DNA from 2 places in the Kribbella sp. NPDC051952 genome. Region 1 is predicted to be linked to the other one. Evidence: riboswitches for the same ligand, from Rfam matches in the RefSeq annotation. Region 1 holds a riboswitch; the other holds the start of a gene.
The links. A riboswitch is a leader RNA that binds a small molecule or an ion and turns the genes downstream of it on or off. The one in region 1 is predicted to bind thiamine pyrophosphate.
Positions count from the first base shown of each region.

Region 1 (7,038 bases):
TCAACCGCTTGTCCCCTCTAGCATGTTCACGGTTTGTCCCTCGTTCATCCGGAGCTTGAAGTGCCGTTACGTCTGCGTCCGAACGACCCGACGTTCTACGACCTTTTCACCGAGTCCGCCAACCACCTCGTGGACGGAGCCCGGATCCTGGCCGAGCTTCTCGGCAGTACGGCGGGGACCGGACTCTCCTCGAGTCACCAGATCGCCGCCCAGATGAAGGATGCCGAGCACGCGGCCGACGAGACCACGCACTCGATCATCCGCCGGGTCAACTCGACCTTCGTCACCCCGTTCGACCGCGAGGACATCTACCGGCTGGCCTCCGATCTCGACGACGTGATGGATTTCATGGAGGAGGCGGTCGACACCGTCCACCTGTTCAACCTCGATCAGCTGCCGGCGGAGGTCGCCGAGCAGATCGAGGTGCTGCAGCGGGCCGCGCAGCTGACGGCGGAGAACATGCCGAAATTGCGCACGATGAAGGACCTGGCGGAGTACTGGATCGAGATCAACCGGCTGGAGAACACCGGGGACGCGGTCCACCGCCGGATCATCGCGAAGCTGTTCAGTGGCGAGTTCGACGCGCTGACGGTGATGAAGTTCAAGACCGTGGTCGACCTGCTGGAGGAGGCGGTCGACGCCTTCGAGCACGTCGCCAACACCGTCGAGCAGATCGCCGTCAAGGAGAGCTGAGCGTGGAGCTCGCGCTCGTCATCGCCGTCGTCGTCATCGCGCTGGCCTTCGACTACACCAACGGCTTCCACGACGCCGCCAACGCGATCGCGACCTCGATCTCCACCCGGGCGCTCACGCCGCGGGTGGCGCTGGCGATGGCCGCGGTGTGCAACTTCCTCGGCGCGCTGGCCGGCACCGAGGTGGCCGAGACCGTCGGCAAGGGCATCATCACCGCGCCGACCGGGAAACACGGTCTGGTGGTCGTGATCGCGGCCCTGATCGGCGCGATCACCTGGAACCTGATCACCTGGTACTTCGGCCTGCCCAGCTCCTCGTCACACGCGCTGATCGGCGGGCTGGTGGGCGCCGGCCTCGCGTCGACGAGTGTCGTGCTGTGGTCCGGCATCGTGGACAAGGTCGTCATCCCGATGGTGCTGTCGCCGGCGATCGGCTTCGTCGGCGCGTTCGTGCTGATGACCGCGATCCTCTGGCTGTTCCGGCGCAGCAATCCCGGCAAGGTCACCCGCGGCTTCCGGATGGCCCAGTCGCTGTCGGCGGCCGCGATGGCGCTCGGGCACGGCCTGCAGGACGCGCAGAAGACGATGGGCGTGATCTTCCTCGCCCTGCTCACCACCGGACACGCGAACGCGAGCGACGGCATCCCGATCTGGGTGAAGATCTCCGCCGCGACCGCGATCTCGCTCGGCACCTACTCCGGCGGCTGGCGGATCATGCGTACGCTCGGCCGCCGGATCATCCACCTCGACCCGGCCCGCGGATTCGCCTCCGAGGCGATCGCCGCGGCGGTCCTGTACGTGATGGCAATCGGCCTGCACGCGCCGGTCTCCACCACCCACACGATCACCTCGGCGGTGATGGGCGCGGGCGCCACGAAGCGGCTGTCAGCGGTCCGCTGGGGCGTCGCGAAGGGCATCGTGACCGCCTGGGTCCTGACGATTCCGGCGGCCGGCCTGGTGGCGGCGTTGTGTTACGGACTGGCCCATCTGATCTTGGAGTAAATTCCCCGGTTCCATTCATTTCGAATTCATCCACCGGGCCTACGGTCGATCGACGCTGCTGATCGTCCGCCTAGGGAAGTGATCGGGATGGATCTGTCGTTCCTCGTCGTCGTGGTGATCATCACCGCTTTGGTGTTCGACTTCACCAACGGTTTCCACGACACAGCCAATGCGATGGCGACCTCGATCGCCACCGGCGCACTGAAACCCAAGGTCGCGGTGGCGATCTCCGCGGTCCTGAACCTGGTCGGCGCGTTCGTCTCCACCGAGGTGGCCAAGACGATCTCCAGCGGGCTCGTCGACGACGCCAAGGTCACTGTGCCAGTCATCTTCGGTGGTCTGGTCGGCGCGATCCTGTGGAACCTGCTGACCTGGTACGTCGGCCTGCCGAGCTCTTCGTCGCACGCGCTGTTCGGCGGCCTGATCGGCGCCACCTGGATCGCCGCAGGCAGTAGTGCGGTGCACTTCGGCACCGTCGTACAGAAGGTGATCATCCCGGCCGTCGCCGCGCCGATCGTGGCCGGCATCGTGGCACTGCTGGGCACCTACCTGGCCTACAAGATCACCGCGCGGGCGAAGAAGAAGCCGGTCGAGGACGGGTTCCGGGTCGGTCAGATCGCCTCCGCCTCGCTGGTCTCGCTCGCGCACGGCACCGGTGACGCGCAGAAGACGATGGGCGTCATCACGCTGGTGCTGATCACGTCGGGCAGCCTCGCGCAGGGCTCGAAGCCGCCGCTGTGGGTGATCTTCGCGGCCGGCCTGGCGATCGCGCTGGGCACCTACCTGGGCGGCTGGCGGATCATCCGGACGATGGGCAAGGGCCTGACCGAGATCGAGTCGCCACAGGGCTTCTCCGCGGAGACCAGCTCGACCGCGGTGCTGCTGGCCTCGTCGCACCTGGGCTTCCCGCTGTCCACCACCCAGGTCTGCTCCGGCAGCATCCTCGGTGCCGGCCTCGGCAAGCGGCTGGCCGAGGTGCGCTGGACCGTGGCCGGCCGGATGGCGCTGGCCTGGCTGTTCACGCTGCCGGCCGCCGCGCTCGTCGGCGCCCTGTCCGGCCGGGTGGCCGACTCCGGCAACCTCGGCGTCGTCATCATCGCGATCCTCGCGGTCGCGGCCGGTGGCGCCATCTACCTCGCGTCCCGGCGTCGTCCGGTGACGTCGGACAACGTCAACGAGTACCCGAGCACCCCGGCCGCCACCACGGCCGCGGCCGCCTGAGAGGAGTACGGCGATGCACATCGACTGGGGTTCACTCGGTGAGGTGGCAGTGGTCAGCCTGATCTTCGGGGTCGGGCTGGCGGTCCTGTTCGCGTTCGGCGTCACCGCGATGTCGCGCCGGACGGCGGCGATCGACGACAAGAAGCCGCCGTCGATGGTCGACACCGGTGTGGCCGCGCTGTGCTTCGCGGCCTGCCTGGCCGCGGTGCTCTACGGGCTGTACCTGATCATCCCGCAGTTCCACTGACGCTAGCGGTTCCAGCGGCGTACGGACTTGGCGACGTCCTTGGCGCGGATCGAGCCGAGGTTGTACTCCCAGGCGGAGGCGAGCTTGCCGCCGAGGACCGCCGAGTCCAGGTAGGTCCTCGGCCGCACGGCCACCGCCCACGTGGCGGCGGCCGCGTGGCCCTGCTGGTGCAGCAGGTGGTCGACGGTCGCCTCGATCCGGCTCTGGTTCTCGCCGCCGAGGCCGTCGGTGGACCAGCGCTGCAGGATCGCCGTGTCGTCGGCCGTCATCCGGGCCAGGTAGGTCAACGGGCCACGCCAGAAGCCACGGCTGCCGATGTTGTCCAGGCTCTCCAACGGGAACCAGCCGTTCTGGCAGCGGCGCCCGTTCACCGCGGACTCGATCTCGCGAGCCCGGTCCATGGACAGGCCCCTGATCGCCCATTCGACGAAGTAGGTGCCTGCGTCCGGGATGTGCTCCGCCACGTGTGGCGCCACCGCCAACGTCCCCGGCTCGAACAGATGGAGCTCTTCCGGTGATTCGAACAAAACCTTCCCCGCCCGCCTGAGTAGGCGACCGCGCGAACCACTGCCCGGCCACCGCACAGGGACCCCCCAGGTTCCTGTTCTTGCATCAACGACGCCCTTCGTACCCTCGTTCCCGGCCGAGGGTCAAGGCGCTGTCCGCTCTATTGGCCTTTACTTTGCGCGGCGTGCGAGCTCTTCCTGGTCGAGCCGTTCGGCCTCGGCCGGCGTCGGCGCGGAACCGCCGTACGACGCCGGCAACCACCAGGCACCAGCCGGTTGCTCCGGGTATGCGCGGATGGTCCGGTCGAGCATGCCGGCCATCGTCGATCGCAGCTGTGCGGTCGCCTCGGTGGCGTCGTCGCCGGCCGTCACGGTGATCGGCGTACCGACGCTGATCGCGATCGTGCGGTGCCGGGAGAAGTCGCGGGGATGGTCCTTGGTCAGCACCCGCTGCGTGCCCCACAGGATCATCGGAATGATCGGTACGGCGGCCTCCGCGGCCATCCGGACCGTGCCGGACTTGAACTCCTTCAGCTCGAACGACCGGCTGATCGTCGCCTCCGGGAACACGCCGACCACCTCGCCGGCGGCCAGGTAGCTGATCGCCTGCTGGTACGACGCGGCGCCGGCACTGCGGTCCACCGGGATGTGGTGCATGCCCCGCATCAAGGGACCGGCGTACCGGTTGCGGAACAGGACCTCTTTCGCCATGAATCGCACCAGTCGCTTGCTCGGCAGCGCACCGAAACCGCCGAGCACGAAGTCGACGTAGCTGATGTGGTTCAAGGCGATGACCGCGCCACCGGTCCGCGGCACGTTCTCCGTCCCGGTCAGCTGGAAGTTCACGTCCAGCACCTTGAACGCCGTCTTCGCGAAGCCGATCACGGGCGGGTACACGAGGTCTCGCATTCCTCGACGCTACAGGCTTGGTCTATGGTGACCGTCACAACTGGAAATCGCGGGAGCTCGCACCGAAGTGGGCTGAGAGGGCGGCTGGGATCATCCGGCGCCGCCGACCGCCGAACCTGTCCGGGTAATTCCGGCGTAGGGAGCGCAACTGTGACAACCACCGGCAACGGCATTCGCCCGACTGTCACCACCGGGCCGATCTCCGGCTCCGAGAAGATCCATCGCGGCGAACTGGGCGTCCCGGTCCGCCGTGTCCACCTCACCAACGGCGAACACTTCGACCTGTACGACACCTCCGGCCCGTACACGGATGCGTCGGCGCAGATCGACGTACAGGCCGGTCTCCCCGCACTGCGGCGGGACTGGATCGCCGGGCGCGGGCCACGTACCCAGCTGGCGCATGCGCGAGCCGGGACCATCACCGAGGAGATGAGGTACGTCGCCACCCGGGAGGGCGTCGATCCCGAGTTCGTCCGGGCCGAGGTGGCCCGGGGCCGGGCCGTGATCCCGGCGAACCGGCAGCACCCGGAGAGCGAACCGATGATCATCGGGAAGAAGTTCCTGGTGAAGGTGAACGCGAACATCGGCAACTCGGCCGTCACCAGCTCGATCGAGGAGGAGGTCGAGAAACTCGTCTGGGCGACCAGATGGGGCGCGGATACGGTGATGGACCTGTCCACCGGCAAGAACATCCACGCGACCCGCGAATGGATCCTGCGGAACTCGCCGGTGCCGATCGGGACCGTGCCGCTGTACCAGGCGCTCGAGAAGGTGAACGGTGATCCGACCGCGCTGACGTGGGAGATCTACCGCGACACGGTGATCGAGCAGTGCGAGCAGGGTGTCGACTACATGACCGTGCACGCCGGCGTGCTGCTGCGGTATGTGCCGCTGACCGCGCGACGGATCACCGGGATCGTGTCCCGGGGTGGTTCGATCATGGCCGCGTGGTGCCTGGCGCATCATCAGGAGTCCTTCCTCTACACGCATTTCGCCGAGCTGTGCGAGATCCTCCGGTCGTACGACGTGACGTTCTCGCTGGGGGACGGGTTGCGGCCGGGATGTATCGCGGACGCCAACGATGAGGCCCAGTTCGCGGAGCTGCGGACGCTCGGGGAGCTGACGCGGATCGCCTGGGAGCACGACGTACAGGTGATGATCGAAGGGCCCGGACACGTGCCTATGCACAAGATCGCCGAGAACGTCCGGCTCGAGGAAGAGCTCTGTGGTGAAGCGCCGTTCTACACATTGGGGCCGTTGGCAACCGATGTGGCGCCGGCCTACGACCACATCACGTCGGCGATCGGTGCGGCCCAGATCGGCTGGCTGGGTACGGCGATGCTCTGCTACGTCACGCCGAAGGAACACCTCGGGCTCCCTGATCGCGACGACGTGAAGACCGGCGTGATCACGTACAAGATCGCTGCCCACGCGGCCGATCTGGCCAAGGGGCATCCGGGTGCACAGGCCTGGGACGACACGTTGTCCAAGGCAAGGTTCGAGTTCCGCTGGGAGGATCAGTTCAACCTCTCGCTGGACCCGACACCGCGCGGGCCTTCCACGACGAGACGCTGCCGGCCGAGCCGGCCAAGACGGCCCACTTCTGCTCGATGTGCGGCCCGAAGTTCTGCTCGATGCGGATCACCGCCGACATCAGGGAACGCTTCCTCCCGCTGGTCGACTGAGGTGCGCCGAGGCCCGGAGTACGCCGTACTCCGGGCCTCAGGTGTTGACTCCGTGTGAAGGGCGCACTCGCGTCGAGCTGCCGGAGAGCCGGAATCCAGCGGAGAATGGGGGGATCGGAGACTTTCGGGGCGATCACCGCGAGTGATCGGGTGAACCGATTCAGGTTTTTTCCTTCACTCTACGTGAATAAGACTGTAGCCTTAACACGTTCGGAAGGAGGTGCAGGGCGATGGTCTTCGTTCTCACGGTAGATCAACGTGGCAGTCGCAGCATGACCGATCTCGTACCCGAGGTACTGAACTTCCTGAACCGCCGGCCGCGGCGGACCGGCCTACTTCGGAAGTTCGAGCGGACGGCCGGCGACGAGGTGCAGGGCGTGCTCTCCGAGGCGCGCGCCACGATCGACGTGATCGTCGAGTTGCTCCGCCTCGACACCTGGTACGTCGGGCTCGGCATCGGTGAGGTCACGCAACCCCTGCCACGCAGCACCAGGGCGGGCAGCGGCGACGCGTTCGTGTTCGCACGGGAGGCGGTCAACCGGGCCAAGTCGAGCCCTCACCACGTCAACGTGGTCGGTGCCGACATCCAGCGGGTCGAGCAGGTGGAGACCGTGCTCTGGCTGATGGCGTCCGTACTGCGGCGTCGTAGCGACCGTGGTTGGGCCGTGGCCGATCTGCTGGCCGAAGGACTCACCAGACGGGAGATCGGCGTGAAGCTGGGGATCAGCCAGTCGGCCGTGACGCAACGGGCCCAGGCCGCTGGGTTCGCCGAGGAG
Region 1 covers NZ_JBFAXQ010000012.1:128,900-135,937, forward strand. The annotation lists gene AB0L70_RS22745 (DUF47 family protein) at 61-693, shown strand; gene AB0L70_RS22750 (inorganic phosphate transporter) at 696-1,694, shown strand; gene AB0L70_RS22755 (inorganic phosphate transporter) at 1,782-2,915, shown strand; gene AB0L70_RS22760 (hypothetical protein) at 2,929-3,162, shown strand; gene AB0L70_RS22765 (hypothetical protein) at 3,165-3,689, opposite strand; gene AB0L70_RS22770 (lysophospholipid acyltransferase family protein) at 3,840-4,577, opposite strand; TPP riboswitch at 4,617-4,736, shown strand; partial or broken gene thiC (phosphomethylpyrimidine synthase ThiC) at 4,749-6,262, shown strand; gene AB0L70_RS22780 (transposase) at 6,535-7,038, shown strand, end outside.

Region 2 (7,038 bases), on a different contig from region 1:
CGACCGCGAAGCGGTGCTCGACCTGCGCGCGGAGAAAGCTCGGGGCCTCGTCGAGTACGGGTTCGCCGGTCGCCAGCCGCGACCAGCGGGTCGGCTCGGCGAACCGGTCGATGCCGCTGGTGGCGAACCGGCCGGCGATGGCGTGCTGGTCGGCGGAGAGGAAGTTGATCACCAGGCTCTCGGTGCTGCTGACGGTCGGCCAGCTGGACGCGCTGGTGGCGATCGCGAACGACACCAGCGGCGGCAGCAGGCTGACCGAGACCAGTGAGGTCGCGGTGAAACCGGCCGGGCCGTGGCCGGCGTCCGCGGTGATCACCACGACGCCGGCGGCGTGGCGACGGAACACGGACCGGTAGACATCGGCGTCGACGATCCGCTCCTCCTGGCGGTCGGGGACCACCGAGAGGGCAGGGCGGTGCAAGGCGGGAACGGACATGTCTCTCCCTCGAACTGGGGCAGGGACCACAAGATGGTGTGAGAGGCGCTCAGACACGCCTCGTACGGCGGGATTCCGCCGGAGAAACGGGGAACCGCGTCACCGACAGGTGGCGCTCGCCGTCCGCAGCAGATCGATGACGCGACGGCGGGTGAGGAAGGTCGTCGTCATGTCAGCAATCTTCGCATCAATGTCTACTGGAGAACTAGACAATCTCGCGATCCGGGATGGGCGTCCAGAACTGACCACGGGCTGGGACGACACACCGCCGGTCGCCCTCACACTCCCGGCCGTGCGTGCGTTCTACTGTCGTGATGGCTCGGGAGAAGGTCGAACTGCCGCCGTTCCAGGCGCTCGTCGACGCACACTGGCGGGACGTGGCGCGGCTGGCGCGCGCGTTGGCCGGACCGGTGGACGGCGACGACGTGGCCCAGCGTGCCTGGGAGAAGGCGTTCGCGGCGTACCCGGGCCTGACCTCGGCGAAGAACCTGCGCAGCTGGCTGCTGACCATCACCTCGCGGTGTGCGACCGACCTGCACCGCGCCCGCAAACCCCAACGTCCACTCGACGAGGCCCCACCGGTCGCGGTCGACGGCCCGGATGCCGCCGACTGGCCGGATCCCGACCTCTGGCAAGCGGTCAACGAGCTGCCCGAACGGCAGCGATTCGCGATCACGCTGAAATACATCGGCGACCTGGACCACCACGGCGTGGCCGCCGCCCTCGATACCACGCCCGCCGCCTCGCGCCGGCTTGTCAGCGACGCACTCGCGGTCTTGCGCACCAAACTCGGAGTAAACGCATGAATGATCTCGAGAGCCGGTTGACCCGGTTCACCATCCCCGACCCGAAACCACCGGTATTCCCGGCCGCCGACGTCGCCTACACCCTGCACGACACCCCGATCGGCACAATGCTGCTCGCGGTCGCGAACGGCCGGGTCGTGGCCAGCTCCTTCGGCGACGAGGAGACCATGACGAACCGCCTCGCCCGGGCGTTGTCCCCGCGGGTACTACGCCAGCCGAGCGCACTGGACGACGTACGACGGCAGTTGGACGAGTTCCTGTCCGGGCGGCGTCAGGCGTTCGACCTGGACGTGGATCTCTCGCTGGCAACGCCGTTCCAGCGCCTTGTCCTCAACGATCTGCCGCTGCACACGAGCTACGGAAAGACCACGACGTACGGCGCTGTCGCCGGCGAGATCCACAAGCCCAAGGCAGCCCGTGCGGTCGGTACGGCGCTGGGCGCGAACCCGGTCTGCGTCGTCCTGCCGTGCCACCGGGTGATCGGTGCGAGCGGCGCCCTCACCGGGTACGCGGGCGGCCTGGAGGCGAAACGATTCCTGCTGAACCTTGAAGCAAAAGGGTGAGTTTTCCCACCCCGGCGGGCATTGATTTACACTCGTCCGAATAAGGAGCAGGTCCCCAATGTGGAGTGGGGATCTGCTTCTTTCATTGTGCAATGTGCACCGGTGCAGGTGTTTCGGAAAAGCATTCAGGTCGAGAACTACCGGGTCAGTCAGTGGTCGGCTGGTGGATCTCCAGGATCAGCCGGCGGCGGCCGCCCCACTCGCGCTTGTAGACCGTGAAATTCTCGATCCCGGCGGCCGCGCAGAGCCGCTTGTAGCTCTTCTCGTCATGGATGAAGTGCACGCTGCTGGTGCCGAAGTGCTCGGTGGTGACGATCCGGTGCTCCGGGCCCTGCCGCATCCCGTTGGCGATCTCGGCCGCCGTCGCCGGGCCCCAGCTCGGGCCCTCGATGATCGCGATACCGCCCGGCTTCAGTACCCGGGAGATCTCACAGATCGTGGACACCTGCTCGTCCTCGGCGAACAGCTCGTGGAACGCCGTCCACAGGCAGATCACCGCGTCGAACGCGTCCCACTTGTACGGCAGATCCGTCATCGAGCCGACCGCCCAGTCGATCGACAGCTCCTCCTCGGCAGCCTTCGCCCGGCCGGCCTCGATCAGGTTCGGCGAGATGTCGAGTGCGCGGACGACCTTGCCGGCCTTGGCCAGCGGCAGGGCGACCCGGCCGTACCCGCAGCACAGGTCGAGCACCGACTCGCGCTCGCCGAGCAGCTCCTCGACAGCCTTCACGGTCGCCGCGTCCCGCTCGGGCGTCGTCCTCGAGGCCAATCCGTCGGCTCCCAGTTCCGCGTACTCGGCCCGGCTGCGCAGTGCGGAATTCAGCATGGTCGAAAGTATCCCGGTTACTCCGGGTCAGTGACCAGGGGGCGGCGCCCGACCCGTCCGAGGAGCACCGCGGCCAGCATCGAGACGACAATCGAGGTGTAGGTCGCGCCCAGCCAGGCGGGCACCGGCTGGTGGTTGAACAGGGCCTGCTGGACGTCAGTCCAGAACGGTGACCAGCCGGCTACGGTGCCGGGGTTGACGAGTTGGTAGGCGACGAAGCCGATCAGCCAGGCGACTGTGGGCTGCCACCGGAACCTCGCCGTACTCGAGACGTCCCAGTTCATCTTGCTCACCAGGAAGAAGTCGGCGATCGCGACCGCGAACAGCGGGACGAAGACCGAGCCGATCAGGTAGAGGAACTGGGTGTAGTTGCCCAGGTCAACCATCAGCGCGATACCGGTGGCGATCACGCCGATCGCGACCGAGATCCACCGGCGGTCGACGTGACCGATCAGGTTGTGTGCGGCCATCGTGGTCGAGTAGACGTTCGCGTACGCCTCGTCGACCTCGTCCACGAGCAGAACGAACAGCGCGAACGCGCCGGCCGGGAGAGTGACCAGTGCGGTGATCACGTCCTCGCTGTTGGTCTGCAGGGTCGCGACCGCGAAGACGCCCATGGCGTAGTAGGCGATCGCGGCGATGCCGTAGCCGAGCGACGATCCCGCGAACGCGGCCTTGTTGGTCCGTGAGTGCCGGGTGTAGTCGGCGGCCAGCGGCGCGAACGAGACCACCCCGGCGGCGGCCAGGTCGACCGCAGGCCAGAAGCCGAACACGCTGTCCTGCGGCAGATCGTGCACCGGCTTGCTGAGCACCTGCACGAACAGGTACACCGATGCGATCAGCACCAGCCAGACCATGAACTTCCGCAGCACCTTCACACTGCCCAGCGGCCGGACCGCCATCGTCGTGGCGATCACCCCGGCCAGTACGACGAACAGCCAGCGCCAGCGCTCACTCGTCACGGCCACCGCGGCCTGGGAGATGACGATGATCTCCATCGTGGCCCAGCCGACGTTCTGCGCGATGTTCAGCACCGTCGGCGCGATCGAACCGCGCCGGCCGAAGATCCCACGCAGGCTCGCCATCGCCGGCGCTCCGGTCTGGGACCCGAACACAGCGGCACCGCCGACCACCAGGGCACCCATTCCGCAGCCGACGACGACTGCGAGGAGTCCCTGCCACAGCGAGCCCGTGTACGCCGCCACCAGCGCGCCCGTGACCGGGCCGAACAGTGAGATGCCGAAATTGCCCCAGAGTGTGAACTGGTCCAGGAATCCGAGTGTTCGGGGCGCATCCGTGGTGAGGACGAGCGGCGCCTCGGTCTGACTGGCAGGACGAACAGCAGTACTGGTCATGATGACCCGCTCCCTACGCCGGCATTACCCGGTCAGGTTCAGGCGGTCGGCGACCCAGCTGTCGCCCTCTCAGCCCGCGCATCTCGGTGCGAGCTCCCGCAAGGTTGTTTGCGCGTCAACGATAGCGCGTCACGTGGGTGGCGGCATGGTGGCTGCTCGCTGGATGAGCGCGGCGACCTCGGGGCCGTTCGTCAGGATCGGCATGTGGGAGCCGGTTTCGAGGGTGCGGGCCTCGCCGTGGCTCAGCTCGGCGAGCCGCTGAACCCACTCGGCCGGGGAGATCAGGTCGTGCTTGCCGCGCACGATGACTACCGGCACCCGGACCCGGGTGATGATCGCGGCCAGGTCGTGGTGCCGGGCCGCTTCCGCAGCGCGGGCGATCGCGGGAATCGTCGTACGGGCGTATTGCGGGGTCACGGCCCGGATCAGCTTGGGCACCTCGGGTACGGCGGAGCCCAGCCAGCGCACGGTCCGGTCCACCCAGCTCGACATCCGGATGTCTCCGGTGGGAGCCGCGAGTACGAGCGCGTGCACCAGCTCTGGGTGGTTGACCGCGGTCTCGACCACGATCTGGCAGCTGGCGGAGTGGCCGACCAGGACCGACCGCTCGCGGATCTTCTCCGCGAGTGCCGCGCCCAGGGCTTCGGGGTGGAGGTCCTCGCGGGCTCCGGCGGGTTCGCCGTACCCGGGCAGGGTGATCACGTGGTACGGCGTGGTCAGGTGCTCGACCGTTTTGGCGTAGGACTCCGGCCCGAGTCCGAGGCCGGGGACCAGAACGACAGGTGTGCTCACTCCCAGGGCGCTTTGGCCGGTGGACCTTGGACGACCGGGTTACGGACCTCGGGCTTCAGCTCGCGGTACCCCAGCGCCAGTCCGGCCGCGAGGGTCAGCAGGCCGATCCCGCCCCAGCCGTACGCCGTCGGCAGCCGGTCGACCGAGTCGTCGATCGCACCCAGTCCGGTGGACAGGACCATGATGATCCAGATCAGGATCGGGATGATCGAGACTCCGACCAGCAGTAGCCCACCGAACTCGGCCGGGTCGGGCTGACGGCCTGCCTTGCGCCGGGCGAGGACGTCCCGGATCCACATCACCAGTGCGGCCGCGCCGACCACGATCAGCAGGAGCTGGCCGATCGCGTCGAGGACGTCCGTACGCAACGGGTGGTTGAGCGGTGAGCCGGGCGCTTGGGAGATCTCCCGGAGTGCGACGCGCTGGACGGACACGACGAGCAGACCGTAGATGCCGGCGACCAGCGCGGCCAGACCGACTACGCGGGCGGCGCGGGGGTCGCGGGGCGCGACTAGCTCTTCCCGCCCGTATGTCGGGAGCTCGTGCTGCTGTGGATGCGTCGCGGGACCGTATGGGGTGCCAGGACGGTAGTTGGGCGGCTGCGTATAGGTCGGGCCTTGCGGAGGCGCTTGCGGCGGTCCTGGCTGAGAGCCGTAGGGCTGGGGGTCGGCGTACGGTCCCGGCTGCGGGTTGGGGTGCGGGCCGGTTCCGTACGTGCCACCGCCGTACGGCGTGGGCGGGGCGTAGTGCTGCTCCTCGCCGGACTGCTCGGGCTCGTCGCCCCGGCCGTACGTCGGGAAATCCTGTGACGACATCGCTACTCCCTCCCGTCCGGTCTCAGCTTAGAGGGCGTCCGGGAGTTCCCGGACGGCCTCAGGTTGCTTTGACGGTCGGCCACGCGTTCGGAAGGCAACCGGCCAGCCCCTTGGTCTGCTGCATCATCACCGGCGCGGGGGTCTTCGCGGTGGTGCAGGTCGAGTGACCATGGCCGAGCGCGTGCCCGACCTCGTGGTTGACCAGGTAGCTCCGGTAGAGCGACACGTCGCCGTTGTACGCCGGGATCGCGTACATCCACCGCTTGGCGTTCAGTACGACGCGGTCCTCGACCCGGCAGGACACCTCACCACCCGTGTCGAGCGGCAGGCACAGCTTGTCGGTCAGCTCCGGCGTGGCCAGGATGATCCGCAGGTCCACATCGGCCTTGTCGGACCGCTCGAAGCTGACCGGGTGGATCGCCTGCCAGCCGCGCGGGTCCGTCAACGTCTCGTGAATGATCTTCGCCGCGGCGGCCCCGTTGATCGACACACCTTGCTCGATCTCCACCCGGTAGGTCAGCTTGTCCCGCACCCCGTTGGCCTTGTCGAACCCAGGCACGATGGCGAGCTTCCCGCTGGACACGGTCACGTTGGGCTTCGAGCCCTTGGGCTTCCGCGTCAAAGTCGGTGCCGGCCGCAACGGAGTCGTGAACCGCTGCGTCGGCGTAGGCACCACCACCGGCGTCGGTGCGGTACTGGGTGTCTCGATCGACGGGCTGGCTACTGCCTGCCCAGCCACCACTTCCTGAGCCAAGCTCCGCCGCTGCCCGACATCGGGCTGCGCCACCACTACGGTCCCCAACACAGCCAGCGCAGTAACCCCGAACCACTGCCCTTTATAGGACTTCCGCCGACTGTGCCGCCCACCCCGCCGCTTCCGGACAGCCGCGGCCTCACGCTGGCCAGTCCGCCCGGTGGTCATAGCAATCGACCCTACCGACTCAACCGTCCCGGACGAAAGAGCAGTTTCGTTAGACCTAGGGCAACGATTCTAAGGGACCGGGGCGTCAGGCTGTGCGGGTGCGGAGGAATTTACCGAAGTGGGGGACTGTGAAGGCTACGGTTCCGCGTTCGGCGGAGAAGACGAGGCCTTTCTTGATCAGGCCGTCTCGGGCTGGGGAGAGGGACTGGGGTTTGCGGCTGAGGGTGTTGGCCACTTCGGCGGTCTGGACGGACCCGTCGTCGACGCCGATGCCTAGCTCGGCCATGGCGCGCATGTACTCACGTTCTGCCGGCGTGGCACGTTCGTACCGGGAGCCGAAGAAGCCGACGGTCAACTCGGCCGAAGCCTCCGGAGCGGCGACAGCGACGTCCTTGATGGTGATGGGGGACGTCGGGGCGTGGTCCCAGGTGGAGTGGGCGAACGCCTGGACGAAGTACGGGTACCCGTCCGTCTGGGCGTACAGCTCGTCCAGCGCCTCCTCGTCGTACGCAACGCCCTCGCT
Region 2 covers NZ_JBFAXQ010000001.1:794,160-801,197, reverse strand. The annotation lists gene AB0L70_RS03925 (flavin reductase family protein) at 1-436, opposite strand, end outside; gene AB0L70_RS03920 (sigma-70 family RNA polymerase sigma factor) at 751-1,242, shown strand; gene AB0L70_RS03915 (methylated-DNA--[protein]-cysteine S-methyltransferase) at 1,239-1,805, shown strand; gene AB0L70_RS03910 (methyltransferase domain-containing protein) at 1,951-2,631, opposite strand; gene AB0L70_RS03905 (cytosine permease) at 2,649-3,986, opposite strand; TPP riboswitch at 3,980-4,096, opposite strand; gene AB0L70_RS03900 (alpha/beta hydrolase) at 4,116-4,778, opposite strand; gene AB0L70_RS03895 (hypothetical protein) at 4,775-5,593, opposite strand; gene AB0L70_RS03890 (DUF3152 domain-containing protein) at 5,652-6,515, opposite strand; gene AB0L70_RS03885 (ATP-binding protein) at 6,601-7,038, opposite strand, start outside.
Region 2: linked by a shared signal. The riboswitch ahead of AB0L70_RS03905 (cytosine permease) and the one ahead of thiC (phosphomethylpyrimidine synthase ThiC) in region 1 are both predicted to bind thiamine pyrophosphate.